3 regions of the Paeniglutamicibacter antarcticus genome follow, and region 3 is predicted to be linked to each of the others. Evidence: predicted binding sites of a transcription regulator. Region 3 holds the regulator's gene; each other region holds the start of a gene.
The links. The regulator HrcA, encoded in region 3, represses chaperone genes, less so after heat shock. The targets are predictions, from matches to a motif close to TTNGCACTCGNNNNNNNCGAGTGCNAA.
Positions count from the first base shown of each region.

Region 1: a site for HrcA is predicted at 1,257-1,283, ahead of groES (co-chaperone GroES). Genes of this name have one in related genera too.
Region 2: a site for HrcA is predicted at 2,867-2,893, ahead of groL (chaperonin GroEL). Genes of this name have one in related genera too.

Region 1 is NZ_BAABLK010000089.1:3,621-14,837, forward strand. Features, by position in the region: gene ABEA12_RS16450 (tyrosine-protein kinase domain-containing protein) at 1-1,014, shown strand, start outside; gene groES (co-chaperone GroES) at 1,425-1,721, shown strand; gene groL (chaperonin GroEL) at 1,783-3,396, shown strand; gene ABEA12_RS16465 (acyltransferase family protein) at 3,608-5,710, shown strand; gene ABEA12_RS16470 (glycoside hydrolase family 10-like protein) at 5,843-7,510, shown strand; gene ABEA12_RS16475 (hypothetical protein) at 8,484-8,633, shown strand; gene ABEA12_RS16480 (pyridoxine/pyridoxamine 5'-phosphate oxidase) at 9,056-9,712, opposite strand; gene guaB (IMP dehydrogenase) at 9,983-11,217, shown strand, end outside.
Region 2 is NZ_BAABLK010000002.1:36,144-47,360, reverse strand. Features, by position in the region: gene ABEA12_RS00225 (DUF4031 domain-containing protein) at 1-876, shown strand, start outside; gene groL (chaperonin GroEL) at 1,052-2,689, opposite strand; gene ABEA12_RS00215 (LytR C-terminal domain-containing protein) at 2,970-3,668, opposite strand; gene ABEA12_RS00210 (DUF3263 domain-containing protein) at 3,763-4,059, opposite strand; gene ABEA12_RS00205 (uracil-DNA glycosylase) at 4,194-4,967, shown strand; gene ABEA12_RS00200 (threonine/serine exporter family protein) at 4,964-6,778, opposite strand; tRNA gene ABEA12_RS00195 (tRNA-Val) at 7,104-7,180, opposite strand; gene ABEA12_RS00190 (aminotransferase-like domain-containing protein) at 7,998-9,233, shown strand; gene ABEA12_RS00185 (M20 family metallopeptidase) at 9,230-10,528, shown strand; gene ABEA12_RS00180 (MFS transporter) at 10,525-11,217, shown strand, end outside.
Region 3 is NZ_BAABLK010000023.1:19,305-29,071, reverse strand. Features, by position in the region: gene lepA (translation elongation factor 4) at 1-652, shown strand, start outside; gene hemW (radical SAM family heme chaperone HemW) at 655-1,884, shown strand; gene ABEA12_RS06770 (DUF4870 domain-containing protein) at 1,962-2,375, opposite strand; gene ABEA12_RS06765 (DUF3097 family protein) at 2,589-3,446, opposite strand; gene hrcA (heat-inducible transcriptional repressor HrcA) at 3,727-4,740, shown strand; gene dnaJ (molecular chaperone DnaJ) at 4,790-5,914, shown strand; gene ABEA12_RS06750 (16S rRNA (uracil(1498)-N(3))-methyltransferase) at 5,911-6,714, shown strand; gene ABEA12_RS06745 (GerMN domain-containing protein) at 6,889-7,776, opposite strand; gene ABEA12_RS06740 (PhoH family protein) at 8,211-9,326, shown strand; gene ybeY (rRNA maturation RNase YbeY) at 9,323-9,767, shown strand, end outside.

The DNA.
Region 1 (11,217 bases), on a different contig from region 3:
CTCCGGCAGCACCTGGATCGTCGGGTTCGCTCCGTGGAAGACTTGGAAAAGCTGGGTACGACGGTCATCGGTAGCATTCCGCTGGACCCGCGTCTGGTGAACAACCGCACGACGGTCGAGACCGGCGCCCTGGATCACGACGACCGAGCCTCGCACCCCTACTCGGAAGCACTGCGCGAGCTGCGCACCAACCTCACGTACGTCGACGTTGACAGGCCCGCACGGGTTATCCTCGTGACGTCCTCGGTGCCAGGGGAAGGCAAGTCATCCGTGGCGGCGAACCTAGCAGTGGCCGTTGCGTCCACAGGACGACCCACGATCCTGATTGACGCCGACTTGCGACGGCCCGTGATCACCGACGTCTTCGGCCTCCCTGGCGGGGCGGGGATCACCGATGTTCTCAGCCAGCATGCGAGCCTAGATGACGTCTTGCAGCCCTATGGCCCCATTCCCTCGTTGTCGATCCTCGCAGCGGGACGCATCCCACCGAACCCCTCGGAACTCCTGGGTTCCCAAGCGATGCTTTCCCTCCTTGAAGATATGAGCCGCGACGCCTTGGTTCTCATTGACGCGCCCCCGCTGCTCCCGGTGACGGACGCGGCCGTGTTGAGCAACTTTGTGGACGGTGTACTCGTGGTGGTGAAGGCTGATTCGACCTCCACCGAGGAGGTTGCCAAATCATTGAGCAATCTTCACAAGGTCGGGGCACGGGTCTTGGGATTCGTGCTGAACCAAGTACCAACCAAGGGCGCTGCGGCGGCGAACTACGGCTACTACGGCCAGTACTACTATGCTTCCGAGACACCTGCCAAGGGCAAGCCGAAAAAAACCAAGACCAGCCGTCGGTTGAACGAGGCGGTTCCGGTTCAGGCGCCGACGCGCCCTGTAGATGACCAACGGTTGAACCAGGACTACGGAAATGTTAGTGGCACCCTAACCACCCCGATTCCGATGGATGCGGAATTTGACGAGGTCTTGACCACCCGGGCCGGGATGCGTCATCTAAGGCAATAACGATCGCAAGTGCAACCACCTGTATCGAGCCAATGGGGTTGGATAGAGGTGGTTTCTTTGTATAAGCCGGTGGCTCTCAAACCTCCGTATATTCACGGCGACCGATCTCGCCGGACCGACGTCGCAAGCTACGCGGAACTTCTTGGGTCCAGTGAAGCACGATAACGTTAGTTACTCACCTTGCAGGTTCTGTGTTTCCGGTGGGCGAACAGAGTGCGCCGAGCGCGTAAAAGACCCCTTCGTTAGCACTCGCCTTGACCGAGTGCTAACGAATTGCCTAGAGTCAGTGGTGGCACACGTTGATTCCAACAAGTGCCGAAAGCCTGAGGTACACCAGCTGGCACCGCGACGACGGTTGGTATAGCCACAACGGCCCGTAAACCATTGGTAACTCACGCAAAGGAGAGACGATGTCTGTCTCCATTAAGCCTCTCGAGGATCGCATTGTCGTCCAGCCGCTCGAAGCAGAAACCACCACTGCTTCCGGACTGGTCATCCCGGATTCCGCTAAGGAAAAGCCGCAGGAAGGCAAGGTCGTAGCAGTAGGACCGGGCCGCATCGATGACAACGGCAACCGCGTTCCGGTAGACGTAGCCGAAGGCGACGTCGTGATCTACTCCAAGTACGGCGGAACCGAAGTCAAGGTCGGCGGCGAAGAGTACCTGGTGCTCTCGGCGCGCGATGTCCTGGCCATCGTCGTAAAGTAGTTTTTTCTCATAAAGCCCCGGCCCCTGGTCGGGGCTTTATGTAGCTTATAAGGAGTAGGACATGGCAAAACAGCTAGCGTTTAACGAAGAGGCGCGACGCGCCCTCGAAGCGGGCATCGACAAGCTCGCAAACACCGTGAAGGTAACCCTCGGCCCGCGCGGCCGAAACGTGGTGCTCTCCAAGGCCTGGGGTGCACCGACGATCACCAACGACGGCGTCACCATCGCCCGTGAGATCGAACTTGAAGACAGCTACGAGAACCTTGGCGCACAGCTGGCCAAGGAAGTAGCCACCAAGACCAATGACGTGGCAGGGGACGGAACCACCACCGCCACCGTGCTCGCCCAGGCCTTCGTCAAGGAGGGCCTGCGCAACGTTGCCGCCGGCGCCGCTCCGGGTGACATCAAGCGTGGCATCGAGGTCGCCGTTGAGGCGGTCGCCGCACGCTTGGCCGAAAATGCCGTTCCGGTCGAGGGTCAGCAGGTAGCCAACGTTGCTGCCATCTCGGCCCAGGACGAGGAAATCGGCAAGTTGTTGGCCCAGGCCTTCGAAACGGTGGGCACCGACGGGGTCATCACCATCGAAGAGTCCTCTACCACGGCCACCGAGTTGGTCGTCACCGAGGGCATGCAGTTCGATAAGGGCTACCTGTCCCCGCAGTTCGTCACCGACCCCGAGCGCCAGGAGGCGATCCTCGAGGACGCACTGATCCTGGTCAACTCGGGCAAGATCTCCACTGTGGCCGAATTCCTGCCGCTGCTGGAGAAGGTACTGGCAGCAGGCAAGCCGCTGTTCATCATCTCCGAGGACACCGAAGGCGAAGCCCTCTCCACCCTCGTGGTGAACAAGATCCGTGGCACGCTCAGCGCCGTGGCAGTCAAGGCCCCGGGCTTCGGCGACCGCCGCAAGGCCATGCTGCAGGACATCGCGATCCTCACCGGTGCACAGGTTGTTTCCCCTGACCTGGGCCTGCAGCTGGACCAGGTAGGGCTCGAGGTGCTGGGATCGGCTCGCCGCATCACCGTCACCAAGGACGCCACCACCATCGTTGACGGTGCAGGCACCGCCGAGGACGTTGCGGACCGCGTCTCGCAGCTCAAGGCCGAACTGACCCGCACCGATTCCGAGTGGGACCGCGAGAAGCTCTCCGAGCGCCTTGCCAAGCTCTCGGGCGGCATCGGCGTGATCAAGGTCGGCGCAGCCACCGAGGTCGAGCTCAAGGAACGCAAGCACCGTATCGAAGATGCAGTTTCCTCCACCCGCGCGGCCCTCGAAGAGGGAATCGTTGCAGGTGGCGGTACCGCATTGGTTGACGCACTTGCGGTGCTTGACACCGATTCGGCCGTGCTCGCGCTGACCGGTGACGCTGTTGCCGGTGTTGGCATTGCACGCCGCGCACTGGTCCAGCCGTTGCGCTGGATCGCTCAGAACGCCGGGTTTGACGGCTACGTCGTCACCGCCAAGGTTACCGATTCACCGGCCAACGAGGGTTTCAACGCCCTGACCGGTGTGTACGAGAACCTGATCGAGGCCGGAGTCATCGACCCGGTCAAGGTCACCCGCTCGGCGCTGCGCAACGCGGCCTCGATCGCGGCCCTCGTGCTGACCACCGAAACCTTGGTTGCCGAGAAGCCCGAAGCGGAAGCCGGCTCGCACGCGGGCCATAGCCACTAAACAGGCTCAACGCAAAGCGGCAAGAACAGGCGCCGCCGGCATTTCGCCCTCCACTTCTTCTGAAGAGGTGAGCGGAACGCCGGCGGCGCTTGGCGTTGGATGGCAGTTGCAACATGCTTGCGTAACGAAACCATAACGGCGTTTGCTAAGCTTGTATCTCTTGGGCCTTAGTCACTGCGCCCTGATCAAGCAAGAATCCCAGGAAGTGCAGATGTCGATCCACTCGCCAGCCCCTGTCCTAGCGGCACGGGGCAAGCCAGCAGGCACCAAGCCTGTTTCCGGCTTCAGGCCCGAACTTCAGGGCCTGCGAGCCCTGGCGGTGGTGCTGGTGATGGTCTACCACGTCTGGTTTGGCCGGGTCTCCGGCGGCGTGGATGTCTTCTTGATGCTCTCGGCGTTCTTCCTCACCGGGGCCTTTATCCGCAAGGTTGAGACCGGGCGGCCGTTGGCACTGATCTCCTATTGGCTCAACGTCTTCCGCCGGCTGCTGCCCGCGGCCGTCCTGGTGCTGGTGGCGGTCATCGCGGCAAGCATTGCCTTCTTGCCCAAGGCGCGGTGGAGCTCGATCATGGAGCAAACCTCCGCCAGCCTTTTCTACCGGCAAAACTGGCAGCTGGCCGGGGAGTCCGTTGACTATTACGCCACCGACCACGCCACAGCCAGCCCACTTCAACACTTCTGGTCCCTGTCCATCCAGGGACAGATCTTCATCCTCTGGCCGCTGTTGCTGGCTGCCGGCGTAGTGCTCTTCAAGGTCCTGTCCACCAGGTTCCCTTCGCTGACCTACCGCGGCACCATGGGCATCCTGTTCGGCGCCGTCTTCATCGGCTCCCTGGCCTACTCGATCCACATCACGGCCACCGCGCAGGAATGGGCGTACTTCGACACCGGAGCCAGGCTCTGGGAATTTGCCCTCGGTTCCCTGGTCGCCGTCTTCCTGCCGTTGTTGCAAAAGTTGCCCGCCGCGCTGACCGTGCCGCTGGGATGGGTGGGATTGGCCGCCATCGTCTCCTGCGGCATGCTGCTGCAGGTCGAGCACCAGTTCCCCGGCTACTTGGCCCTGTGGCCCACCCTGGCCGCGGCGTTCATCCTCATGGCCCCGCCTAACAACTTCGGGGTCCAGCGCGTGCTGGCACTGGGTCCGTTGGTGAAACTGGGGGACATCTCCTACGCGCTGTACCTTTGGCACTGGCCGGTGATGATCTTCTTCCTGGTGGAAACCGGCGGCGAGTCCATCTCCTTTGGAACCGGCCTGGGATTGATGCTGCTCTCCCTGCTCCTGGCCTGGGCCACCACCAAGATCGTCGAGTCCCCGATGCGTTCCTGGAAATGGCTCTCTGCCAAGCGCCGCCGCGTGGGGCTGAGCATCGCCGTGCTGCTCGCACTGGTTCTGGTTCCCCTGGGCGGATGGGAGCACCGGGTCTCCGCGGAGGAAACCCGGGCGGCTTCGCAGGCCGGGATCGATAATCCCGGAGCCGCGATCCTTGACCCTTCCTTCGGCCACGTGCCCGATGCCGCGGCCCTCCCGATCCCGCTGACCAGCAAGCTCGATGACGAGTGGTCAAACTTTGGCGAGGACTGTGCCGGTCCCTGGGCCCCGAGATCCGGCGCCATCGAATACTGCCAGCAGGGCGGGAACCCGGAAGCGGAAAAGACCATTGTGTTGCTGGGGGATTCACACGCCCAGCACTGGAGCGGTGCCGTTGATGTGATGGCGGAGAAACAGGATTGGCAGTGGATCCTGCTCACGCGTCCCTCCTGCCGTTTCGGCGGGCCTTCGGAGACCCGCGGCGATGCCTGCGGGGACTTCAACCTCGCAGCCGGGGCGTACGTGCTTGAGCACGACCCCGACGCAGTATTCACCATCGGCACCTTCACCATGCTCGGTGAGGACGAAGACGGACGTACCGCCGCGGAGCAGGAGCAAATCGTGCCGGACTACCGCGCAGGGATCCAGCCGATGCTCGACGCCGGAATCCCCGTGGTGGCGATGCGCGACACCCCGCGATTCACCAACCCCGCACCGGAGTGCGTTGACCGGTTCGGTGCGGACGCCTCAGCTTGCAGCAAGCCCGTGTCAAAGCTAATTGCCAAGGTCTCTCCGCTTGAGCCAATCGTCAAGAGCGGTGAATGGGGAGAGAACTTCTCCACCATGGACATGACCGACCAGCTCTGCCCGGAAGGGACCTGTAGCCCGATCGTAGGCAACGTACTGATCTACATGGACCAGTCCCACCTCACCAGCACCTACGTGCGCAGCACCGCCGAGGTGTTCGAGGAACGCTTCTTCACGGCTCTTGGCTGGGAGAAATAACCACCACCGTGCACACGCCGCAATCGTGATGGTGCCGTGCTTCCATCCTCCATTTCTGCCGGATAGCCTCGATTCACGCTCTGCTGGGGGGAAACACGAGCGATGGGAAACCAGTCATGTGGAGAATCCGGCATGGAGAAGAACCAAAAAGTCGCAGCCCAGTCCCGACCAGCGATGGAACAACGCTTTTCCCTGAACAGGCGTGAATTCCTGACTGCGACTGCGGTGGCAGTGAGCACCGCAGCGCTGATGCCATTGCTGGGTCCGCCTTCACCGGCTAATGCCGCGGCCGTGGCAGGGCGGGTTTATACGGTCGCTGGCAGAAACACCGGCGTCAACGCTCTCACCCCGCGCACCGAATTCCGCGGCATGTGGATCGCCAGTGTGCTCAACGTCGATTGGCCTTCCAAGGCCGGTTTGTCCGTGGCCGCGCAAAAGGCGGAACTTGTCTCATTGCTGGACCTTGCCGTGAAGCGCAAGCTCAACACGGTGATGCTGCAGGTACGTCCCGCAGCGGACAGGATGTGGATTTCCACCTTGGGGGAGCCTTGGTCGCAGTACCTGACGGGCACCCAGGGCAAGGACCCCGGCTATGACCCGCTGGCATATGCGGTCACCGAAGCGCACCGGCGGGCGTTGGCCCTGCATGCGTGGGTCAACCCCTTCCGGGTTTCCACCGGCGCATCGCTGAGCGCCCTGGTTGCAACCCATCCTGCCCGAAAGAACCTGACGTGGTCTTTCGCCTACGGTGGCAAGCGTTATTACGACCCGGGAATCCCGGCGGTGCGTAGCTACATTACTTCCGTCGTCAAGGACCTGGTCAGCCGATACGACATCGACGGCCTGCACTTCGATGACTACTTCTACCCTTATCCGGTCGCGGGGGCATCGATTCCCGACTCGGCGGCCTGGGCCGCGTACAAGGGAAGCTACACGTCGGTTGCTTCGTGGCGGCGGAACAATGTCAACGTGTTCATCCGGGATATGCAAAAAGCAATTCGAGCCGCCAAACCGCGGGTGGCTTTCGGGATCTCGCCATTCGGCATCTGGCGCAACAACACTTCATCGAGTCTCGGATCAGCGACGGCAGGCCTTGAGGCCTACTCGGCGTTGTATGCCGATTCCCGGGGATGGGTGAAGAATGGTTGGGTGGACTACGTCGTGCCGCAGTTGTACTGGTACCAGGGGTACAGCCCCGCAAACTACAACGTGCTGGTTGACTGGTGGGCCAAGCAGGTCTTGGGCAACTCGGTGAAGCTATGGATCGGGGAGGCCGCCTACAGGGTCGGCAGCGGTGGTGCCTGGAACGATAAAAACGAGTTGCGCGACCATACGGCCAAGACCAGGAGCGTGGGGGTAGTGACCGGGCAGTCGTTCTACAACGCGACCGCGGTAAGGGCGAACACGCTCAATTCAATGGGAATCCTTTCCGCTGTCTACTATTCGCGTCCCAGCCTGCCGGTACCTATGCCCCACATGGTCTCAACGCGTCCGTACACCCCGGTGATCACTTCAGTCTTGCGGACATCTGCCGGAATGAAGCTCAGTTGGAAGTCCTCGAATTCCGGGGAAAGGAAGACGCTCATTGCCATCTGGCGGTGGACCTCCACCGGTTCGGTGATTCCCTACATCCAATCCACGGGCACCTACTTGGTCAAGCTGGTGCCACGTACCCAGTACTACCAGGCCTGGACGGATTCCAGCGCTGTGCCCGGCCAACGGTACTGGTACATGATCCAGTCGATCAGCCAGACAGGCATAGACTCCCTGCGCGCCACGGCAATCTTCGTCAAGGCATAAAAAGACCTTGTCCGCACCAAGCGGGTACGTGCATCCGGTCTCCGTAGTCAGCAAATGCCATGTTCCGTGGGAGGGAACCGCGCTGCCCCCATGGTCATTGCGCTGTTTGCCGTCAAGCCAACCGCAGTGCGTGGATTGGTTAAAGTGGCGGATTCTTGCCGGGTAAAACCACCAATTACGTGCCGGGGGAAAACCGCCCAACCCACTGCATATGACCTCCACGGAGTTCCCGCGCGTTCAATCCCGTTTGTTGCCTACCAACCCATATTCTGATGCTTTGGCCATGAAAGCGGTGGCCTTAGGAAGCCACCGGGGAACGTCGAACGAGTAGGCATAGCGGGGATGTTGGCAAGCCCCATGTTGACAGTACACGGGGATTTGGTCTTGGCTCCATTGCCTTCGTGGCGGGGTGCCACGGATATCTGTTCGTACCTCCTGGGGGACATATTTTCCCGCGCGGGGGAGCGGCCCTGGCCGGCCGAGAGATCTCGGCGCTCGCTCGTCTGCTGTATTGCGGGGGCCGTCGTCCCGAGGATCGGTGCCGGTATCTCACTGCCGTGGGTTTTGGCGATCAGCGCGATGAGCCTCTTGCCTCCACGCAAGGCGTGGAAAGCGCCGTGCTTCTCGAGGAAGATTTATCCTCCTGCAACACCGATTCCTCTTTCCCGGCAGGAAACCCCGTCACCGTGGTCCAGGACCCGGAGAATGCCCAATGCTACTTGGTGCTCAGCCCCGGGCAAGATTGGAGGGAAACGAGCAGCGAAGATATCTGGATCGGTTTCATCCCCTGTTTGATATTTGCTAGTGCCACTTCTCCTGGTTGTGGCGCGCTGATGCTACATCCTCACCGAGACCCTCCTCGTTGGACGTCCAAGTTGCCGAACATGTGGAGTCCGCGACAGATTCTGCAGGGACAAAGTGGATTAATTTCGCCCAGGGGCATACGCGTTCCCGCGGCATAATCCTTGGGGACTTGGTCATCACACTAAACGCGACGTTTCTTATCCTGGGTTCCACCACCGGCCGGGAGTTGGCATATGCCCGGGGACCGGTGACGACCGAACCCGTGGTGGACACCGTGTTGCTCGACTTCGGCGGCAAAGACATGAGCCCCACGACGTGATTAGGCCCTAACGAAAACAAGCTTGCCTACGGGCTCCGCGGGAAATTCTTTCACGAGGTCGGGGAAGACATCCGGGTGGTAGAGGACCCCCGGTGGCCCGGACGTTCGATTCCGGTGGAGATCCCCGAGGCCAGGGCGCTCTGGGGTTTCTTTTCGGACAATGGCGGATTGAATATCGGATGGGCAGCAAGCACCGGATTCTTGGTGTTGCTGCTGGTTCCGCAGGAGCTTGATGCGTTGGGCAAACCCATCTGCGGTACTTGCCGTCGTGGCAGGAACACGGGACGTCACCGAACTTCTCAGGATCCCTAGCCAGACCAAAGGAAGGGCCCGGTACACCGCTGGTTTGACTGCTCCAATCCAAGGAGAAACGCCTTTGTGGGCCACGTTCCACCAAACGCGTCCCATGGTGGCTCCGTGCCTCAGCAGGCCAAACGTTGACGCTCCCACGCGGCCCCATCGCGGACATAGCGAAGACGGTGATGGTCACGGCCAGGATCACCCTGCCAGAATTCCACTGAGCTCGGCACCACGGTCCATACCGACCACAGCGGGGACACCAGAGTGTCATCGTTCTGCACGGCCGCCTCGGCGCGCGTGATGGCCGCAATCCGGTCTGCACCATCGGTAAGAATCGAGCTTTGCTGCCCGGTCAAGGCAATCGCCCGGGCCAGCGGGTGGCGCGCACGGAAATCCGCTGCCGACTCGGCCGCGGACGCTCGATGAGCGACACCGCGGACGCGGATCGAGCGGGCGACAGGACTCCAGAACAGGGTGAGTGCACAATTCGGGTTGCCCAGCAATTGTTGTGCCTTGGCCGATTCGTCACTCGTCGCGAACTTGAAGTTGCCCACGGCGCTCACGTCCTTGAGGATCACCATGCGTGCATCGGGGGCACCGCGCTCATCGACGGTTGAGAGCGTCGTTGCGTGTGCTTCGGGTACTCCTTGGGTCAATGCATGGCGGAACCATTCCATGAACAGTTCGTGCGGTGTCTGGGGCACCGATTCCCAATCGACGTCGGGAGCCTGTCCGGCAACGGAGGGAACTGCCCTGAGCTCTTCACGAAATGTCTGCATGCTCCCATTGTCCATGGGAAGAAAAAACGTGGAAGGCAGCAACACTCAGCACACGGTGGGCGGTCTCCCGCAAACCCGCCAGGAACACCCGGCAGTCGCACATCGGTTTCCCCGTGGCCTTGCGTCGGTCGCGCTCGCCGGAAGCCACGACTCCGTGGTCCACGCCGCCCAATGACGTCGCGTTGGACACAGATGGTAGGGGGGAATGTCGCTGGGCGGCGAAGCGTTCTAGGATGGAACCAATCCCCGCACCGTCGTGAAAGGTCTCCCGTGACTGAATTCAATCCCTTTGCCTTCGAAGGCCTCACCTACGATGATGTCTTGCTGCTCCCGGGTCCCACGGACGTGATCCCATCCGACGCCGACACGACCACCCGCCTGACCCGTCGGATCAACATCAACATCCCGCTGATTTCGGCCGCGATGGATACCGTCACCGAGGCACCGATGGCCATCGCGCTGGCCCGCCAGGGCGGTATCGGCATCATCCACCGCAACCTCTCGATCGATGACCAAGCCAACCAGGTTGACCAGGTCAAGCGCAGCGAATCGGGCATGATCACCAACCCGGTGACGGTGAACCCCGGGGCGACACTGGCCGACTGGGACGATTTGTGCGCACACTACCGCGTTTCGGGACTTCCGGTGGTTGACGAGAAGTCCAAGCTTCTGGGCATCATCACCAATCGCGACACCCGCTTTGTGCCGCGCGAGACCTTCATGACCACCAAGGTCTACGAGGTGATGACGCCGATGCCGCTGATCACCGCCAAGGTAGGGGTCTCCCGCGAAGAAGTCATCGCGCTGCTGGGCAAGCACCGCATCGAGAAGCTGCCGCTGGTCGATGACAACGGCATCCTCGAGGGCCTGATCACGGTCAAGGACTTCGACAAGGCGGAGCAATACCCGTTGGCCACCAAGGACGACGAGGGACGGCTGCGCGTGGGGGCGGCAGTGGGCTTCTTCGGCGAAGGCTACGACCGCGCCATGGCGCTGATCGAGACCGGCGTCGACGTATTGGTCGTCGACACCGCCAACGGCCACTCCCAGGGCGTGCTGGATATGATTGCGCGCCTGAAGAAGGACCCGGCTGCCGCACACGTGGATGTCATCGGCGGCCAGGCGGCAACCCGCGAGGGAGCACAGGCACTGATTGACGCCGGCGCGGACGCCATCAAGGTCGGCGTTGGCCCGGGCTCCATCTGCACCACCCGCATCGTCGCCGGCGTCGGTGTCCCGCAGGTCACTGCCATCTACGAATCGGCCAAGGCAGCCATCCCCGCCGGGGTCCCGCTGATCGCCGACGGAGGCCTGCAGCACTCGGGCGACATCGGCAAGGCACTGGTTGCCGGCGCTGACTCGGTCATGCTCGGTTCCCTGCTGGCCGGCACCGCCGAGTCCCCGGGTGACCTTGTATTCATGAACGGCAAGCAGTTCAAGGCCTATCGCGGCATGGGGTCCATCGGTGCGATGGAAACCCGCGGCAAGAACACCTCGTATTCCAA
Region 2 (11,217 bases), on a different contig from region 3:
GATGTCTCCTTGGGAGAGTTGCATGGCTTCGCCAGGGCCCAGGGTTTGCCGGAGCGTGCCTTCGACCGAGACCACTACGATGTGCCACAACGTCGCTATCAGACGCTGGTGGCCGCCGGCGCGCTCCCGGTCCCGGCCACCGAGCTGGTGCGCCGCCTGATTTCCTCCGGGTTGCGGGTGCGCGCAAAGGAGCGGCCCGAACGCCTCGAAGCAGTGTTGCTCTCTCGCTGGGACGCCTTGGGCCTGGCCGCACCCGCGCTTGGCCGCGAGCTGTTGTCTTGCTGGAGCCAGAAACAACGTTTCTACCACGACCGGGCACACCTGCTTGCGGTGCTCACTTCCCTTGAGGCCTTGACCCGATCAACTACCTATGTGCCTGCACACCTCCCGGTGTACCTTGCAGCGTGGTTCCACGACGCCGTCTACCAGGGCACGGCAACGGACGAAGAGGATTCCGCGGCCTTGGCCCTCGACCGCCTGGAGTTCCAGGGGGTTCGTGCACCGGTCGTGGAGGAAGTGGTTCGGCTGGTCGCGCTAACCAAAACGCACAAGCCCGAACCGGGGGATTCCGCGGGGGCACTGCTCTGCGATGCCGACCTTGAAGTGCTGGCGCGGAAGCCTGCCGCCTACAGGCGCTACGCCTCTGCGGTGCGCCTCGAATATGCCCATGTTTCCGATGCCGAATTTGCCCGAGGCCGCACCCTGATCCTGCACAGGCTGCTGGATGGCCGTTCGCTGTACTCCAGTTCCCGGGGCCAAGAGCTCTGGGAGGAACCTGCTAGGGCCAATATCGAGGCCGAACTGCGGGACCTGGAACCCTGGGGTCGGCTGAACGGTGGAATCCAGCTCCCGGCGCATCGCTCCGGCATGTCCTGAAGCTACGCAAGCAACCTTGGGCCCATCGCAACGGCGCGGACCCGGGTTAAGCGAAACGGGCCGCCTCCCCCGCCTGTACACCGTCCGCCCCGAAGGGGAACAGTGCACGGGAAGGGAAAGCGGCCCGTGGTTTCGCTAGCGAAGACTACACGCTAGGCGTGGTGCAGCAGGGGGATTAGAATCCGCCCATGCCACCCATGCCACCCATGTCATCGCCACCCGGTGCTGCAGAGCCGGCCGGGGCCGGCTTGTCTGCAACCACGGCTTCGGTGGTGAGGAACAATCCGGCGATCGAGGCGGCGTTCTGCAGTGCAGAGCGGGTCACCTTTACCGGGTCGTTCACGCCTGCTGCAAGCAGGTCCTCGTACACGCCGGTTGCTGCGTTAAGTCCGTGGCCTGCGGGCAGGCCCTTGACCTTGTCGGCAACGACGCCTGGCTCCAGGCCTGCGTTGAAGGCGATCTGCTTCAGCGGGGCTTCGATGGCAACGCGCACGATGTTTGCACCGGTTGCTTCGTCGCCTTCCAGCTTCAGCTTCGGGAATGCGATGGCGCCGGCCTGGATGAGGGATACGCCGCCACCGGCGACGATTCCCTCTTCGACTGCAGCCTTGGCGTTGCGCACTGCATCTTCGATGCGGTGCTTGCGCTCCTTGAGCTCAACCTCGGTTGCCGCTCCGGCCTTGATGACTGCAACTCCGCCAGCCAGCTTGGCCAGGCGCTCCTGCAGCTTCTCGCGGTCGTAGTCCGAATCGGAGTTCTCGATCTCGGCGCGAATCTGGTTCACGCGTCCGGCGATCTCCTCGGCGTCTCCGGCACCTTCGACGATGGTGGTCTCGTCCTTGGTGACGACTACCTTGCGGGCGGAGCCCAGCAGGTCGATAGTGGCGTTTTCGAGCTTCAGGCCGATTTCCTCGGAGATGACCTGGCCACCGGTGAGGATGGCGATGTCGGCCAGCATGGCCTTGCGGCGGTCGCCGAAGCCCGGTGCCTTGACGGCGACGGACTTGAACAGGCCACGGATCTTGTTCACGATCAGCGTTGCCAAGGCTTCGCCTTCGATGTCCTCTGCGATGATCAGCAGCGGCTTGTTCGACTGCATGACCTTCTCCAGGATGGAGACCATGTCCTTGACGTTGGTGATCTTCGAGTTGACGATCAGGACGTACGGATCCTCAAGGACCGTTTCCTGGCGCTCGTTGTCGGTGACGAAGTAGGCCGAGATGTAGCCCTTGTCGAAGCGCATGCCCTCGGTGAGCTCAAGCTCGAGGCCGAAGGTGTTCGACTCCTCGACGGTGATGACACCTTCCTTGCCGACCTTGTCCAGTGCCTCGGCGATCAGTGCGCCGATTTCGTTGTCACCGGCGGAGATCGATGCGGTGGCAGCGATCTGTTCCTTGGTCTCGATTTCCTTGGCGGAGGCCAGCAGCTCTGCGGTGACCGCGTCCACTGCCTTCTCGATGCCTCGCTTCAGGGAAAGCGGGTCGGCGCCAGCAGCAACGTTGCGCAGGCCTTCCTTGACCAAGGCCTGTGCCAGGACGGTGGCGGTGGTGGTGCCGTCGCCTGCGACGTCGTCGGTCTTCTTGGCGACCTCCTTGACGAGCTCGGCACCGATCTTCTCGTACGGGTCGTCGAGCTCGATCTCCTTGGCGATGGAGACGCCGTCGTTGGTGATCGTGGGTGCGCCCCACTTCTTCTCAAGAACGACGTTGCGTCCACGCGGGCCAAGGGTAACCTTGACGGCGTCAGCCAGGATGTTCAGTCCGCGCTCGAGGCCTCGGCGGGCTTCCTCGTCGAATGCAATCATTTTGGCCATAGGGGCTTATGTCCTTTCGGGACGGTCATGCGTATCTACGACCTGAGGCAACGCCCGCGACGGACGAAGAATCCGCGATGTCATGGGACGATCGCAAAAACTTCTCGCTGCCTTGGTCAAGGACTCACTCAAACAACATCACCAAACCGCATGGATCCGGTCGAAACTTCAACCGAACTAGCAGTCGATACGTGCGAGTGCTAATACAAATCTTGGCACTCTAGGACTCGGAGTGCAAGCTGTGGGGCTTTGCCGACAGCGTAGTCGGCTCCGGGAAGGACTAACGGAAGTTGCTTCCCAGCACGATAGCGATATTGCCGGGGATATTTACGCTCTGCATGATCGAGGTGATGCCCAGTTCCTTGGCCGCAGCCTCCGCCGTGGCCTTATGGCTCTCACTGCGGTAGTAGACGGTGGAATAGGTGACCTTCTTGGTCCAGTTCGACGCCGAGACGTTGCTGTATCCGGCCTCCAGCAGGGTCGTGCGGGCCGTGCCGGCGATACCGCCGACGGTGGCGCCGTTGTAGACACCCATCGCCATGGATGCATCCACGCCTTCGGGCATGTCGCTTTCACCGGCATCGGCCGACTCCGAGGACCCGGTCGATTCCCTCGGATCAGCGGACTCATCAGCCGAATCGCTCGGTTTTTCAGATTCGCTCGCAGCGCTGGATTCGGAAGGTTTCCCGGATTCGGGGTCGGACGCCGATTCCGGCGGCGCAACAGTTGGTTCCTGGGTGCCCGAGGAACTCGCCGCCGCCGGCGCCGGGTCATCCGAGGAGCCCACGAGCTTGGGCAAGACCATGAAGGAGAAGAGTCCCACCACCAAGGCCAGCGCACCAAAGACCATCAACCAGCGCAACCCGGATTGAGCCCCGCCCACGGATGCGGCAGATGCCCAGCCGTTCTCGCGGTGCGAGCCGCTACGGTTACTGAACTCAGGGACGCGATCAAATTCATCGCGCGGATAGTTGGTCATGCCCGTCCTCGGTGAAGTGGCTTGCAGTATGGGCGTACGCGGATACAGGAGCACAAGCGCCGTCGAGCCCCGAAATGCCCCACGAGCGTTGCGATCATGCCTCGGAATCGTGCCTTTTCGCCGTCCGAGCGCGATGCCTCGTCGTTCGTAGTCTACGCAATCGCTTGACCAGCATGGGGTCATGGGCCAGCGCCGCGTCCGTGTCGATAAGTGTGTTCAACAGTTGATAGTAATTTGCCGCCGAGATGGAGAACATCTGGGAGATGGCTTGTTCCTTAGCACCGGCGTACTTCCACCAGTGGCGTTCCAGCGCGAGAATCCGCTGGGAACGCTCGTCCAGGTCGCTGGATTCATCTAGCTCGAATTCGAACCCAAGCGTCTCTGATGACATCGCACTTCCCTCATTGATCCGGTTCCCGATACACGGCGAACCACCGGGCAATCTGCCTCAACTCTAAGTATCCTAACGTGTCACTCGACGAGCCAGCTGTCATTCGTGCCGGGCCACGGCCCACAATGGTTTCCATGGAACCGCACGAAACACCACTGTTCGAGCTCGCCGCCCCGGCCAGGGACGCCACGCCCTTCCCCTTCGCCAACGGGCTCTGCCAGGCCGTTGATAAAGGCTTCGTGGCGGCAGACTGGGCCGAGGCACTGGCCCCGGTGGAAGGGCAGCTGGTGGCACTGGCACACATCTTGGAGGCAAGGCGTGCCGCCGGCGAGCGCATCCTGCCCGAGCCGGGGAACATCCTGCGGGCCTTCAGCCGTCCGCTGGCCATGGCCCGGGTGTTGGTCATGGGCCAAGACCCCTATCCCACGCCGGGGCATTCGATGGGGCTGAGTTTTGCCGCGCTGCCAGCGGTGCACCCGCTGCCGCGCAGCCTGAAGAACATCTACACCGAGCTTCACGAGGACACCGGCGTGAAGACCCCGGGGCACGGGGACCTTTCTGCGTGGGCGGACCAAGGCGTGGTGCTCTTGAACCGAGTGCCCACGGTGGGTTCGGGCGATGCTGGGTCACACCGGAAGCTCGGCTGGGAGGCAGTGACCGACGCCGCGATGGGGGCCCTTGCCGCCCGCGGTGGTCCGATCGTCGCCATATTATGGGGCAAGGACGCCCAGTCATTGGCTCCTGCCTTGGAGCCGATCCCGATCATCTCCTCCGCGCACCCCTCGCCACTGTCGGCACGGCGCGGGTTCTTTGGCTCCAAGCCCTTCTCCCGGGCCAACGCGCTACTGCTGGCTTCCGGCGGGGCACCCATCGACTGGACGCTTCCGGCCGTTGCCCAGAGGTCTTAACGCCGGCGGATGTTACGGCGTTCAGCCAGTACCTCGGCGCCGATCAGCGGGCGCGCGATGGTGTCGCCAAAGACCACGCCGCCGGCAATGGCCATCATGATCGTGAAGGCGGTGAACATCTGGATCATGGCGCCGGACATGTCATCGACGTTGAAGACGATCCCGTACATGGAACGGAAGATCATCAGTCCGGGCAGCAGGAACACAATGGCCGGTGCGGCTAGCACCAGTTGAGGGGCACGCAACTTGAAAGCCACCCAGCGACCGGCCAGGCCAATGAACGTCGCAGCGACGGCGGGCGAAGCCCTGTCCCCCACGCCCAAGGCCTGGATCCCCAAAAGGATCAGGTAGCCCATCAGTGCGATTGCCCCGGTGGGCAGCAGGAGCTTCGGGTCCGATTGCTCGGTGATCGCCCCGGCGATGACCGCCACCACCACCAAAGCGGCCAGGAGCCAACCAGGATAGGAAATCGTGTCGATGACACTGACATCCAGCTTCGGGGCGCCAAACATCGCTGCGGATACCAAGGCAGCCATGATGCCGGTCAGGATCGCGGCATAGGTCAACGCCGCGGAAAAGAAACGCCCGGCGGCAGTGACGGGGAACCCGTTGATCGCATCCTGAAGCGCGGAAACGAACCTGGCAGAGGGCAAGAGCAGAAGGATTCCTCCGGCCACCACCAGCGCAGGATCGATGGGCGCCCGCAAAGCATGGAAAAGCACGGCTATGGCGGTAACAATGAAGCTGGAGGTCGCTATGGCAAAGAACTCCGGAACGCGCCACCGAGATGCATATTTCGCCACCGGGCCAAGCGCCACCGATGAGACGAAAGCCAAGGCCGACCCCAGCAGGGAGCCGCCGATGAAGACCACGAAACAGGCGGCAAAGAGCCCGGTTGCCGCGGCGACCATCCAGCGCGGGAACGGCCTTGGCTTGCGTGAAATATCGCGCAGCCTGTCCACCGACTGTTGACGCGTCACGCCGCCGGAAACAATATCCGAGACCAGTTGGTGCACTTGCGCCAGCCCGGCAAAGTTGTTCGTCCAGGAGCGTACAACGCGCAGCATGGAGAACGATTCGCCCTCCGGCGGGGAGAAGTTCAGGTGGATGGACTGGTTGGTGATGTCCACGTCGGTATGGCGAAGCCCCAACGCCGCAGTCACGGCGATGACGCTCGTCTCGACCTCCAATGACCCAGCCCCGTAGCGGAACATGCTCTCTGCCAGGTCTAGGGCGAATTCAAGGGTTTTGCGGGCCGAAGCGTCCTTGGTCGCATTCACCTTCGGGTTCGCGTACGGAGTTCCCCTGAGCTTTTCAACGATGTCGATCGCCTGGGTGGGCGGGGAATCCGAAGCCAGCAAGCGCGAAATCATTCGCTTGGCCGTGGGGTTTACCCGCGGAGGCAGTGAAGGGGCCCCGGAATGGGTAACTCCGACCAAACCTGTCTTGGCATTGATGGCGTCCTGGGCCAACGTGGTGGGACGCTGGCTGCGGGCGGGACGAACAGGCTTTGGCTGCTTTGGCGGCCGCGGGCTCCCCGGACGCTTCGCCACGGGTTTGCCCCCTGGCTTGATCGCGGGCTTTGCGCCCACGGAGGCTTGCGGGAGCGCAGCGCCGGGCGCGTCGGTCTTCCGCGGTGCTGCGTCGGGAATCCTGGGGGCATTTTGCGCGTGGGCTGCTGCGTCCGTCAGGGCCTGGGCGATGTTGATCATTTCCCGCGTTTGGACACGGCGAATGCTCGAGACCTGCGGGTTGGGATCCTCGCCGGGGGATGCCGGTGTGTTGGCGTCCGGGTCCTTACCTGAAGACACGCTTTCTCCTGTCAATTGCGCCTGTTCACACCACACTACAGCCGCGGTATCGCCCCATGATCCACGAGCCGTGCATCTCACATTCAGCGCCGTGGACACCGTTGTCGCCGCTGCCGCGGGAAGACCCATAACGGGTACGGAATTTAGACAATTTTGGTGTGCACATAGGGAAAGTTCTCTTGGAAGCACCCCCGGAAATCATGAGCACTTCCACTGCCTGCACACAGCAAACCGGGTTCGGTATCTAATTCGTCGATGAGCCCACCGGCGATGCCAAGAGCCTTAACCGCGAAAAGAACCCCGGAACGCCGGGGTTCTTTTCGTATGGTGGTTCTTAGCAGACTCGAACTGCTGACCTCTCGCGTGTGAAGCGAGCGCTCTAACCAACTGAGCTAAAGAACCGTCTTGCCACTCCCAAGGGAGTACCAAGCAAGATTAGCCGAGCATCACGGTACTCGCCAAATCGGCGAGCCCGTTGCCGGGCGCCATGACCATCGGTCTCGGCCGGCATTCCTTGCCGCTCGTAGTGGCCAATGGAAGAACCCGAAACACCCTTGATCGCCCCGCGATCGACACCCTGAAGATGATGCAGCGATGCCTGGGCGCCGGTTTCGGCATCTACCGTTCCGGAAGACCGGTTCGCATCCGAACGCCATGCCGTCCAGGGCAGCGCCTCCAACATGCGATGCAGTGGCATGTTTCCGTTTCTCGGAGGTCTTACTCCGCGCAACCCTCGATTCCATCAATAAGCTCAACTTAACGATACGGACCTGATTTACTATCTTCCTCTAATGGTTGCCGTCACAATATGATGGACATCACAGGTCATGGTTCATCGGGGCCCAAAGAAAGACGAGGGTTCAATTGGTCGAGGTTCTTCTGGGCCACGATGCTTCGGAGCCAGCCGAACGCGCTCCAGTCCAGAACCTGCTCGCAGAAGGGGTCAAACGAACAGTACCTCGACGCACGGCTAGTGCCGGTCCCGGCAATTTCGCAGTGCTTCACCGGCTCGGCTTTTCCATGCACGAACCACGTCGATTCACGCGATGCACCCCACTCCTCCAACGGCACTTCCCCACGGAATGTCCATGACTATCCCCACGAGATCGTGCCGGCTCGGTTACGAGGTCTCCGTACCTGTCCAGGTGGCCGGCGGCATCGAGCCTACTGGCCGAGATAGCTCGTAAGCCAACCATCACTAAGGTAAGGAGTATTTACCATGTCCATGACATCACTGCTCAGCCCGCTAGGAACACGGCTCGCCTCTCGCGCAAGCCAGCTGAAGGGATCGATAATCGATAACTCCACGTCCTTGCTGGCCAGCCAGACGCACGATATCGTGCGTTTTGCCATGGGCGCACCGAATGCGGAACTGATCCCGGAGAAGGACTTCACCCGGCTCTCGGGAATGCCGGCCAATGGCCGCTACGACTACGCTGCGACCGAAGGGGTCCCGGAGCTTGTCGACCAGTTGGTCGAGTACCACGCCCGTCACGGGGAAGACATCGACCCGGCCCGCGTGCTGATCACCACTGGCGGCATGCAGGGCCTGGATATCGCTTTCAAGCTGTTTGTGGATCCCGGTGACGTTGTCATCGTCGAATCCCCCACCTACACCAACGGGATCGGCACCGCCTTGAGCTACCAGGCCAAGGTGGTTGAGGCCCCGGTGGATGATGACGGCTTAATCGTCGAAAAGCTGCGGCAGCTGGTTGAGGAGACGGGGCAGGCGCCGAAGGCCATCTACACGATCCCGAATTTCCAAAACCCCTCGGGCCGGACACTGTCCGAAGCCCGTCGTCGACTGCTGCTGGAGCTGGCCGAGGAATGGGACGCGTTCATCATCGACGACGACCCATACGGGGCCTTGCGCTTCGACGGCCAGGAAGTCCCCGGCTTCCTGGATTTGAGCCCCGGAAACCCCCGGGTGGTGCAAGTCCGGACCTTCTCCAAGGTCTTGGCGCCCGGGTTGCGCGTTGGCTGGATGAACCTCGATCCGGCTTTGCGCCAACTGGCCATTAACGCCAAGCAGTCAATGGACACCTGCACCAACGGACCGATGCAGCAGCTCATTGCCGATTACCTGGCCGAGGGAAAGCTCGACAAGCACCTTGATGGATTGCGCTCGGTCTACCGCGAGCGAAAGCAAGCCATGCGCGCGGCACTCGCCTCGGAACTCGGTGACGATGTCGTGGCCACCGATCCCGAGGGCGGCTTCTTCCTCTGGCTCACCTTGCGTGGAAAGTATGCCGCGGTGAACACGGAAGACTTGTTTCCCACTGCACTGAAGCACGGGGTCGCCTACATCCCCGGACCTGCCTTTTCCAACTCCGGGACGTTCACCGATGCGTTGCGGCTGTGCTTTGCAACCTCGACTCCCGAACGGATCGTGACGGGAGTTCAGCGATTGCGGGCGGCACTGGATGAGCAGATAGAACTCGGAGGCAATTCTTGATCACCCACACCTCTTCGGACCCGTCGCCGACACGGACGGTTGCGAGAGACCAGCACCCCACGCGTGAAGAGCGCATACTGAACCGGATCAGCCGCACCGACGTGGTGGACCTGGCCTCAAGGCTCGTGGCTGCGGCCAGCGAAAACCCCGGCGGCACCGAGCATGCAACGGTCCAGGAACTGGAAAAAGCGCTCAGGGCCATCGGTGCCGAGGTGCACCTGACCCAGGTTGCCCCCGGCAGGCCCAACCTGGTCGCGCACCTCGGAGGCACCCCGGATGCACCGGGCATCCTCTTCCTGGGCCACAGTGACGTGGTGCCTGCCGGCCCGGGATGGGACCATGATCCCTTCGTTCCGCGCCAGGAGGGTGACCTGCTCTACGGCCGGGGATCCACAGACATGAAGGGCGGGCTGGCTGCCGTGGTCACGGCCATGGCAGCGGTCCATGCAGAAGCACCCGAGACCGCCATGACACTGATCTGCACGGTGGACGAGGAAGCCGACGCCCTGGGCATCGAACACTACATCGCGCAAGCACCACAGCGGCGGTATGCGGCCTGTGTGGTGGCCGAGCCCACCGATCTTGTGACCATCGTAGGCTGCCGTGGCGCGGCAAACCTGGAAATCACCATCACCGGCGCCAGCGCGCACGCCGGCCGGCCAGCGGACGGCACCAGCGCCATTCTGGGCGCAGGAGAAGTGATCAAGGCCGTTGAAAGGGACTGCGCCAGCTTGGCGTCGGACCCGCACCCTGTGCTGGGAGCCGCAACCTGGAACATCGGCACGATTTCCGGGGGGCACGGAACTTCCATCGTCCCGGACACCTGCAACCTGGCGATGGACCGACGACTCCTGCCGGGGGAAGAACCCGAGCGGATCCTGGACCGGCTGCTCACCGCGGTTCGCGCCTCGGCACAGGACTCCCAACGCGCCGAGTCGGGCCGCATCGATTTCGAGGGCCACGTGACAATGCAGATGCCCGGGTTCCTCACCGACCCTGATTCCGCTTTCCCCACTCTCGTAACCCGTGCGTTGCAGGAGATGGAAATAGATCGGGGAACCGGGATTTGGACCGCCTCATGCGAGGGAGGATTCATTTCCGAGCACCACGGCGTCCCCACCGTTGTTCTGGGCCCCGGGGATCTTAACGGCCAAGCCCACCAACCCAACGAGAACGTCTCAATCAACGACCTGCACGCAGCGGCCGGTGCCTACGCACTGATCGCCATGCGAAGCGCTTGCGCACCACGGATCGATCCACCCGGTACTACCACGCTGCAAAGGAACAGGCGATGACCACCCCACACACAGAATTGCCAGAGCTGAGGCTCGAGGCCGACTTCACGCCGGCGGAGCTAAAAATGGCCCGCAAGTCCGTTGCCGGTTCAGCGATCGGAAATGCCATCGAGTGGTTCGACTATGGAATCTACGGATACCTGATCGTTTACATATCCCAACTATTCTTCACATTCGGTGAAAACGACGGGGCCATGCCTCGGATCCTGGCCTTCTCCACGTTCGCAATCTCGTTCATGATCCGTCCACTGGGTGGCATGATCCTGGGACCGCTCGGTGACCGCTTTGGACGACGCAAGATCCTGATCTTCACGATCGTGATGATCAGCGTCTCCACCGCTTGCATCGGCGCGCTCCCAACCTTTGCGCAGGCCGGCTACCTGGCACCGATCATGTTGGTCTTGCTGCGCATGCTGCAGGGTTTCTCGGCAGGCGGGGAGTATGCAGGGGCTGCCGTCTTCATGGCCGAGCACGCCCCGGATAACCGCCGAGGCTTCTACGGATCCTTCCTCGAATTCGGTACGCTGGCAGGTTTCAGTGCAGCAGCCATCCTGTGCACATTGCTCACGTTGGTGGTGGGCGAGGACGGAATGATGGCAGGCTGGTGGCGTTTGCCATTCATCCTGACCCTGTTCCTTGGTTTTATCGCCATGTGGATGCGACGCCACCTAGCCGAATCCGAGACCTTC
Region 3 (9,767 bases):
CACCAACCCGAGCGAATTCCCCGACGGGAAGATCTTGGAAGTCCACGAGCCGATGGTGGCTGCCACGATCCTAGCGCCCAACGAGTTCGTCGGCGCGATCATGGAACTGTGCCAGACACGTCGCGGCACCATGCGCGGCATGGACTATCTCTCCGAGGAACGCGTGGAGCTGCGGTACTGGTTGCCGCTGGCCGAGATCGTCTTCGACTTCTTCGACGTGCTCAAGTCAAAGACCCGCGGATACGCCTCCCTTGACTGGAAGGCAGACGGCGAGCAGGTTTCGGACCTGGTCAAGGTCGATATCCTGCTCCAGGGCGAACAGGTCGATGCCTTCAGCGCCATTACCCACCGCGACAAGGCCTACGCCTACGGCACCAAGATGACGGTCAAGCTGCGTGAGCTGATCAACCGCCAGCAGTTCGAGGTGCCGATCCAAGCAGCAATCGGCTCACGGATCATCGCCCGCGAAACCATCCGCGCCATCCGCAAGGACGTCTTGGCCAAATGCTACGGCGGTGACATCAGCCGTAAGCGCAAGTTGCTGGAAAAGCAGAAGGAAGGCAAGAAGCGCATGAAGATGGTCGGCCGCGTCGAGGTGCCGCAGGAAGCCTTCATCGCCGCGCTGTCCTCCGACGAACCCAAGAAGAAGTAGCGATGCCCTCTGCCCTTCCACTGGGGGACCCGGCGCCTGCGGACGGCCTGCTTCCGGCAAGCTGTGCCGACGGTGCCGCGGAACGAAGCTTTTCGCTGTACGTGCACATCCCGTTTTGTGCTGTGCGCTGCGGCTATTGCGACTTCAACACCTACACCGCGCACGAACTGGGGTCCGGTTCCAGCCAAGACACCTACGCCGAGGCGGTTTCCGCGGAGATCGCTTTTGGTGCGAAGGTGCTCACCGATTCGGGGATCGCGCCTAGGGAGGTTTCCACGGTGTTCTTCGGCGGGGGCACTCCGACGTTGCTGCCCGCCGAGGACCTGGTCCGGGTGCTGGGCGAGATCCGCACCCAATGGAACCTGGCCCCCGATGCCGAGGTCACCACGGAGGCGAACCCCGACTCGGTGACCCGCGAATCCCTGGCGGTGCTGGCCGATGGCGGGTTCACCCGCGTATCGATCGGCATGCAGTCGGCCATCCCGCACGTGTTGGCGACCCTTGACAGGACCCATGACCCCGAACGTGTGGGCCTAGCCGTGGATTGGGCGAAGGAAGCGGGACTCCAGGTCAGTGTCGATTTGATCTACGGGACCCCGGGCGAATCCATCGAGGACTGGCGCACCAGCGTGCACACCGCGCTGGGATATGACCCCGACCATATTTCGGCCTACGCGCTGATCATCGAGGACGGCACCCGCCTGGCCGGGCAGATCCGCCGCGGCGAAGTGCAGAATATCGACGATGATGACCACGCCGACAAGTACCTGATCGCCGACGAGCTCTTCGCCGCCGCGGGGTACCAGTGGTACGAGGTGAGCAACTGGTCCAAGACCGAAGAAACCCGTTGCCTGCATAACCTTGCTTACTGGCGGGGCGAGGACTGGTGGGGCGCGGGTCCCGGCGCCCACTCGCACGTCGGCGGGTTGCGCTGGTGGAACGTGAAGCACCCTGCGGCCTACCAGCAACGCATCGATGCCGGCACATCCCCGGCCGCCGGGAGGGAGAGTCCCGACGCCGAGGCGCGATACCTGGAGAAGTCGATGTTGCTCACCCGCATTGTCGACGGGATGGACACCGCCGAGCTGGCGCCGGAGGGCCGCAAGGCAATGGCCGGGCTGATCGCCGACGGCTTGGTGGTACCCGAGGCGGCGTTCGCCCAGCGGGTCGTGCTGACCTTGCAGGGCCGGCTGCTGGCTGACGCGGTGTTGCGGCGTTTGTTGGATTTCTGAACCAACACCACGTTGGTTGCATAAATAGACGGTGTGGCATGTGGTTGCCACACCGTCAATTTTTTGCCTGCTTGTTTCTAGTGGAAGAGCCTGAAGTTAAGTCCGTACCGGTAGGGACGTGACTTGTTGACGTTGATGCCGGCGCGCACACCGCTGATGGTCAGGAATAGCCAAACGGCCACCACGAGCACCGCGAAGATCCATCCGATTCCCGGTATCAGCGAGAAAAGGTGCAGCACGATGGCCAGGACTGTCAGCGGGAAGGTGAAGTTCAACGCTTCCTTGGACTCCTGTGCGGTGAACGGGCCGCGGTGGCGAAAGACGGCATAGATGATCAACGAGGGGACGCAGCCCAGGATGGCGCCGAAGTGGGCGATGGTGGCCCATTGCCGGTCTTCGGCAGGGGTCAGGGGTAGGGGCGCGACCGAGGAACCCTCGAATCTATCCGGCTGGCTGCTGTCGCCGGCTGCATTTCGTGCCTCTTCTACCACTGCTGGTTCCTCTTCGTTGCGTCGGGTGAATCGTCGGCCAGTTTATCCTCAAACCCGCTGGCTCGAGGAGCACAAATCACCTTTTGGCTGGCATTTGGCCTAACCGTGCCGCTTTGTTGTGGATTCGTGACCATCCGGCGTGCGCGACCTGCCCCTTTGCGCGGCGAGGAGAGGTTAATCACCCCTCGTTCGGTGGGGGCGGTCCCAGGGGTCCTAGGTGTACTCGCCTGCCGTGAGGAAGTCGATGACCTCTTCGATCCGGCCCAGCAGCGAGGGCTCAAGATCGGCGTAGGAGTGCACCTGGCCCAGGATCCGTTCCCACCCTTGGGCGATGTCGACCTGTTCCTGGTGGGGCCAGCCAAGCCCCTTGAGGATGCCGGTCTTCCAATCCGTTCCGCGCGGCACCACCGGCCAGGCCTTGATCTTCAGTGCCGAAGGCCTGATGGCCTGCCATACATCCACGTAGGGGTGGCCCACGATCAGCACGTTTCCTGCGGCGCCCGGCACCCGCATGGCCTCGGCCGCGATGCGCGCTTCCTTGGTGCCGGAAACCAGGTGGTCAACCAGGATGCCTAGTTTGCGCTGCGGCGAGGGGGCAAAAGCCTTGATGGCCCCGGCGAGGTCGTCGACGCCGTGCAGGGGTTCCACGACGATTCCCTCGACGCGCAGGTCGTGGCCCCAGACCTTTTCCACGAGCTGGGCATCGTGCTTGCCCTCGACCCAGATGCGACTGGCGCGGGCCGTGCGTGCCTTCATATCTGCCACCAAGCGTGAACCCGAGGCGCTGCGCGCGGTTCCCCTGGCGGCGGCGGGTGCAGGGGCCGGCTCGGTGATCTCCACCGGTTCGCCCTCGATCAGGAAGCCGAAGCCGGCGCGGAAGGACTTGGTTCGGCCATGGCGGTCCTCGAGCACCAACACCTGCATGCCCCCTGATTTCTCGGTGCGCACGACCTCTCCGACCCACCCGCTGTCCACGTCCTCGACGAGCAGGCCAAGGGCCACGGGGACCTTGCGCAAGACGCGCTTCTTCGGCGCGCTGATGTCTTGCGCGCCCCAGCCGTGGAGGTTCATGGGGTCTCTTTCGGTTCGTGGTCCCCGGAGCTTTGGTCCGTGGTTTGCCGGATGCCGGACACCGGAGGCGTGCCCGCGCGGTGCCATGGAGGGCAGATGCTTCGAATGTGTCATCGGTGACAATGGTCAAACCATGCTAGCAACAAGGGCCGAAGGTACTAGACTTGGCAGTTGAACGTGTCGAGTGCCAATGCCTCCCTGCAAACTCCGGCGCCCTTGCCGGGGCGTGTGCAGGGATTTTGCTTGACCATGGCGAACCGGCTTGCCAGGAGAGGTGAGAATGACCGACCCGCGTCGGCTCGAGGTCCTTCGAGCCATCGTTGAAGACTATGTGCAGTCCCGTGAACCCGTCGGTTCGCGTGCGCTGCTCGAGCGCCACAACCTCGGCGTCTCTGCCGCCACTATCCGCAACGACATGGCGTCTCTGGAGGACGAGGGGCTGATTGTCGCCCCGCACACCTCCTCGGGGCGCATCCCCACCGAGAAGGGCTACAGGCACTTCGTCGACCAAATCGGCGATGTCAAGCCGCTCTCGGTGGCCGAGCGCAGGGCCATCGCCGCCCTCATCGAGGGATCCCACGATGTCAACGAGGTGCTGGAGAACACCGTGCGGCTGCTGGCCACCATCACCCAACAGGTGGCGCTGATCCAGGTTCCGCAATACTCCAACGCGACGGTCCGCCACATCGAACTTGTCGCCTTGGGGGCCGGACAGACCCTGGTGGTGCTTATTGCTTCCAGCGGCCGGGTCGAGCAACGCGTGATCCTGTTGCCAACCTCGGTGGGGGATGAAGTCCTGGCGGGATTGCGCCAGGTGCTGCTCTCGGTGCTTAACGCAAAGCCCATTTCCGATGTTGCCCGGCTTGCCCTGGGCATCCCGGAGCTGGTGTCCCCGGGCATGGCCCCGGCGGTGCGCACGATCGCCGAGGCCCTCTCGGCCCTGGCACGCAACTCCTCGGTGGACCGGATCCTCACCGCCGGGACGGCGAACCTGGCACGCTCCAACCTGGATTTCCCGCTGAGCATCACCCCGGTGCTCGAGGCGTTGGAGGAACAGGTGGTGCTGCTGCGGCTCTTCTCCGAGCTCGAGCAGGATGCCCATGGCATCGCCGTGGGCATCGGCACCGAAAACCAGTACATTGCCTTGACCGAGGCCTCGGTGGTTGCCACCGGATACGGGCACGGTGAACAAGCGATGATCGGCGTGCTGGGGCCCACCCGTATGAACTATCCGACATCCATGGCCGCGGTCCGTGCCGTGGCCCGGTATCTTTCACGAATCTTGGCCAGCTGATGCTGGTTGATGCACATTTTTTAGCGTACGAAAGGACACAGCGAGCACTGTGAGCACCCATTACGAAGTCCTGGGCGTCAGCAAGGACGCCACCGGCGAGGAAATCAAGAAGGCCTACCGCAAGCTGGCCCGCAAGCACCACCCGGACGTGAATCCCGGGGAAGATTCCGCGGAGACCTTCAAGCTGGTCACCCGCGCCTACGAGGTGCTTTCCGATTCCGGCAAGCGGGCGAACTACGACGCCACCGGAAATGAAAACGGCAACGGTCAGGCCGGCTTTGGCGGTGGCGGTGGCGGCGGGTTCGGTGACATCTTTGAGCAGTTCTTCGGCGGCGGAGGTGCCCAGGGCCCGGCATCGCGTACCCAACGCGGACGCGATGCGCTGATCACCGCGACCATCGACCTGGCCGATGCCGTCACCGGCACCGTCTACCCGCTTGAAATGGAAACGGCCGTCACCTGCCCGACGTGCGACGGCACCTGCTGCCGCCCGGGCACGGCTCCGGTCACCTGCACCATTTGCCATGGCGCGGGCCAGGTCCAGCGCCCGGTGCGCTCCTTCCTGGGGCAAATGATGACGGTGGAGACCTGTGCTGCATGCCGCGGTTTCGGCACCACCATCCCTGAGCCTTGCACCGAGTGCAACGGCCAGGGCCGCATCCGCGAACGCATCTCCAAGCAGTTGCGCGTTCCGGCCGGCGTCGCCAGCGGAACCCGGATCCACCTTGCCAACCAGGGCGAAGCAGGACCCGGCGGCGGGCCTAACGGCGACTTGTACGTCGAGCTTGAGGTCCGACGGCACAAGATCTTCGAACGCGACGGCGTTGATTTGCACGCCCGCATGTCAGTGCCGATGACCGCGGCGGCATTGGGAGCGGACCTCGAGCTGGAAACCTTCGACGGTGTCCAGGTCGTGGAGGTCGAATCCGGTGCCCAGTCCGGGGACACGGTGCAGCTGGCCGGTCTGGGCATCCCGCGCCTGCGCGGGGGCAAGCGCGGGGACATCATCGTCCACCTTCAGGTGGAGACCCCCAACAAGATCGATGCTGCGCAGCGCGAACTGCTCGAACAGCTCGCCAAGCTCCGCGGCGAGGAATTCGCCGAGGGACGCATGGAAAACAGTGGAGGCATGTTCTCACGACTGCGCGGGAAGTTCGGCAACCTGGGCGCATGAGCAACCAATGCTTCGTCCTTCCCGCCGGCGGGCTCTCATCGGCGCGCACGGGCACCGAACTGCATTTGGAGGGGCCCGAAGGCCACCACGCGGTGATGGTCAAGCGTGTGCGCCCCGGGGAGATGATCAACCTTGTCGATGGAAGCGGGGTGCGTGCTGTCACCGAGGTCACCGGCACGCAGAAGGCCGCGCTTGACGGGATAGTGCGCCACTTGGATATCGAGCAGCCGGCAGCGGTGTCGATCACCTTGGTCCAGGCCCTGGCCAAGGGCGATCGTGACCTCCAAGCCGTGGAATCCGCTGTCGAGCTGGGCATAGACGCCGTGCGTCCCTGGCAATCGGAGCGCTCCATCGTGCGCTGGAACGAGGCCAAGGCCGCCAAGGCACTGGCCAAGTGGGAAGCGACGGTGCTTGCGGCACTGAAGCAATCCCGGCGCACTTTCCTGCCCGAGGTGCGCGGGATGCTCAGCAGCACCGAGCTGGCTGGCGAGTTTGCCCGCTGTGATTGCGCCCCCGGGCCCGCCTTGGTCATCGTCCTGCATGAACGCGGCACCGAACCACTCTCCGCGACGGTGGCCACATGGTTCGCGGGACTTGGGCCGGCCCAGGGGGCAGAGCACGCCCAGCGCCCGGAAATCCAGTTGGTGGTGGGCCCCGAAGGCGGGATCAGCGATTCCGAGTTGGAAAAGTTCGTGGAGGCGGGTGCCAAGGTGGCTCTGCTGGGCCACCATGTGCTGCGTGCCTCGACCGCCGGCCCCGCCGCCGTGGTGCTGACCCGGCACTTGCTGGGCCAGCTCTAGGGCCAGTGATGCGCCAGTCGCTTTCGCAAAGCGCGGATCCCGGGTCCGGAAGGCTGTTTACGCCCTCCGTACCCGGGATCTTTTTCTTTTAGTGGTGCGGTCCCGTGGGTTCGATGTCCGGATTCCGTCCTTGCGCCGGTGGCTTGGCTGCAGGTATAACCGTTAGCGGCCGGGTTACTCGGTGACCGTGAAGTTTTTGGTCTCCTTGGCGAGAGGCTTCTTGCTCTGGGCGTCAACGCCCCACAGGGAGAAGGTGTAGTCCCCGGGAGCAAGCACGTGGCTGAAGGAGAATTCGTTGTGGTCCAGCGATTGGCCTCCTGTTTCCAGGGTTCCCCTGGCTACGACGGGCTTTGGGTCCTCTTCGCTGTCGCGACGGGTGATCTTCCAGTTTTCACCGCCGGAGAACTTGGCGCTGACACCGTGGAAAGTAACCCGTCCGGCCTTCTTTGTCGTACCGTACTGCGGGTCGATGACCCACAGCGGCGCAGCGAGCTTGGGGTCCCGCACGAAATTGTGGTCCAGCGGGACATGGCCAAAGGCATCGTAGGCCGGCTGCCCGTCAACCAGGATGCGTACGCTGGGCTCGAGGCCTTCGCTGAGGATTCCGGCGTTTGAGGCGGCGGCCGTTGCCGTGAACACCAACTGGGCGATGGCGCGCTCCGCCAATCCCAGGTCGAGCTTCGAGCTGAATGCCTTGGCCGAGATATCTACCGTAATCACGTTGTCAGGGCTCACCGATGCACCAACGGTTTCACTCGGGTGCCAGACGCTGAAATAATCCGGGTCCTCGGGTTTTTCCGCGAGGATGTAGCGCACTGAATCGGCGATAGGATCCGAGGCCCCGGCGACCTGCACAAACTCGCGGTACAGCGATACGGTTCCGTCGGTCTTGCCCAACCAGTAGACCGGGATGTTCCTGCTCGCGCTCAAGGACTCCATCCCCACGTTGGACAGCGGGGATTTGGTGTTGGCACTGGTGGCACCGGTGGGCATCGAATATTTATCGCCCGGGGCACCCAGGCCGCAAGCGGCCAAGGCGCCAAGAACCAAGGTGAGACCCAAAACAGCTATGCGGGTTCGGGATGAACGACGGGAACGATGCATCTGAATTGAAAAGGCTCTCTCAAGTGAGACGGGGACTAGCAGGATCGCCAATGCGGGGGGGGAGTGCCGCAGGCGAAGACAAGTCAAGCTTGGCACAACACGATGTGCGGAGGGGCCCGAATCCGATGATTTCGCAGGACCGTTGCCCGATTGATATATCTTCGTCGAAGTTGTTCCCGAATCGTTGCACTTGGTGCCGTGCAGTGCCAGTGGCAGAAATTCCCGGGCAATCGCCAGCGCGCACCCTTGCGGACGTCACATGGTAGAGCGAGCCATTCGCCGGTCCCCGGGCGCGGATATCACGATAGGATTGATGGCGTGTGGGGAACCATGGCAGCGGAAGTACCGTGGCGCCATTTGCCGGCACGGAATGCGGAGGCAGCAACAGTTATATGGACCAACATGTGAGCCAAGAGGGCAGGCGCCGGGGAACCGACGCGCTGGTCCAGTTCGACAGTTCGGACCAAATGGTTGCGACGCTCGGAGCGCACGATGAATTGCTGCGCGTGATCACCGGGGCCTACCCGTCGGTGGAGTTGCACGTACGCGGCAACGAACTACGGGTCAACGGTGATCCAACCCAGGCGCACAAGGCACTGCGGGTCATCACCGAGGCACGCACGCTGGCCACAAACGGCACCAGGATCTCCGCCCAGACCATCGAGCAGCTAGTGCGGATGCTGGAGAACACCGGTGCCGAATCCGGCTCGTCTGCCCTGGGGCTGAAGATCCTCTCCGGCAGGGGCAGGGCGATCCGTCCCAAGACGGTGAACCAGAAATCATATGTCGATGCGATCGACGAGAACACCGTGATCTTCGGCATCGGTCCCGCCGGCACCGGCAAGACCTACCTGGCGATGGCTAAGGCCGTGGCTGCGCTGCAGGCCAAGGAAGTCAGCCGCATCATCCTCACCCGCCCCGCCGTCGAGGCAGGGGAGAAGCTCGGGTTCCTGCCCGGGACCCTGACAGACAAGATCGATCCCTACTTGCGTCCCCTTTACGATGCGCTGCACGACATGATCGAACCTGACTCGATGCCACGGCTGCTGGCGGCCGGAACCATCGAGGTCGCTCCCTTGGCCTACATGCGCGGACGCACCTTGAACGACGCCTTCATCATCCTTGACGAGGCTCAGAACACCACCCCGGAACAAATGAAGATGTTCCTGACCCGCTTGGGCTTGGGCTCCAAGATCGTGGTCACCGGGGACATCACCCAGGTCGACCTGCCCGGGGGCACCAAGTCCGGGCTGCGCGTGGTCGCCGAGATCCTCGAAGGCGTGGACGACATCGCCTTCTGCGAACTTGACGCGACCGACGTGGTCCGCCACCGGCTCGTCGGCTCGATCGTCACCGCTTACGAGCGCTGGACAGAACGACAGGACCCCAACTTCAACCGTTCCAAGGCGCGTGCCCGGCGACTTGGCACGGCCGCACGGAACCCCGGAACACCAGCCAAAGCAGAACACCGTGAGAACGGGTCACCAAACCAGGAGCAGGCCCCATGAGCGTAGAGGTCAACAACGAATCCGCCATAGAGGCGCAGTTGGAGCAGATCAGCGCCTTGGGGCGCCACGTCCTAGCCGAACTGAATGTCCATCCCGAAACGGACGTGTCCATCATCTTGCTCGACGAGGAGCCGATGAGCACGCTGCACGTCCAGTGGATGGATCTCGAGGGACCCACCGACGTGATGAGCTTCCCGATGGACGAGCTTCGTCCCGGGGCCCCCGGTTCCCCTAGCGAGGCCGGAATGCTCGGAGACATCGTGATCTGCCCGCAGGTCGCCACCACCCAGGCGAACACCGGCGGGCATTCGGTCCAGGACGAGATCCTGCTGCTGGCCACCCACGGCATGCTGCACCTGTTGGGCTTCGACCATGCCGAGCTCGAGGAGAAGGAGCTCATGTTCGCCCTGCAGCGCCAGCTTCTCGAAGCCTTCCTGGGCC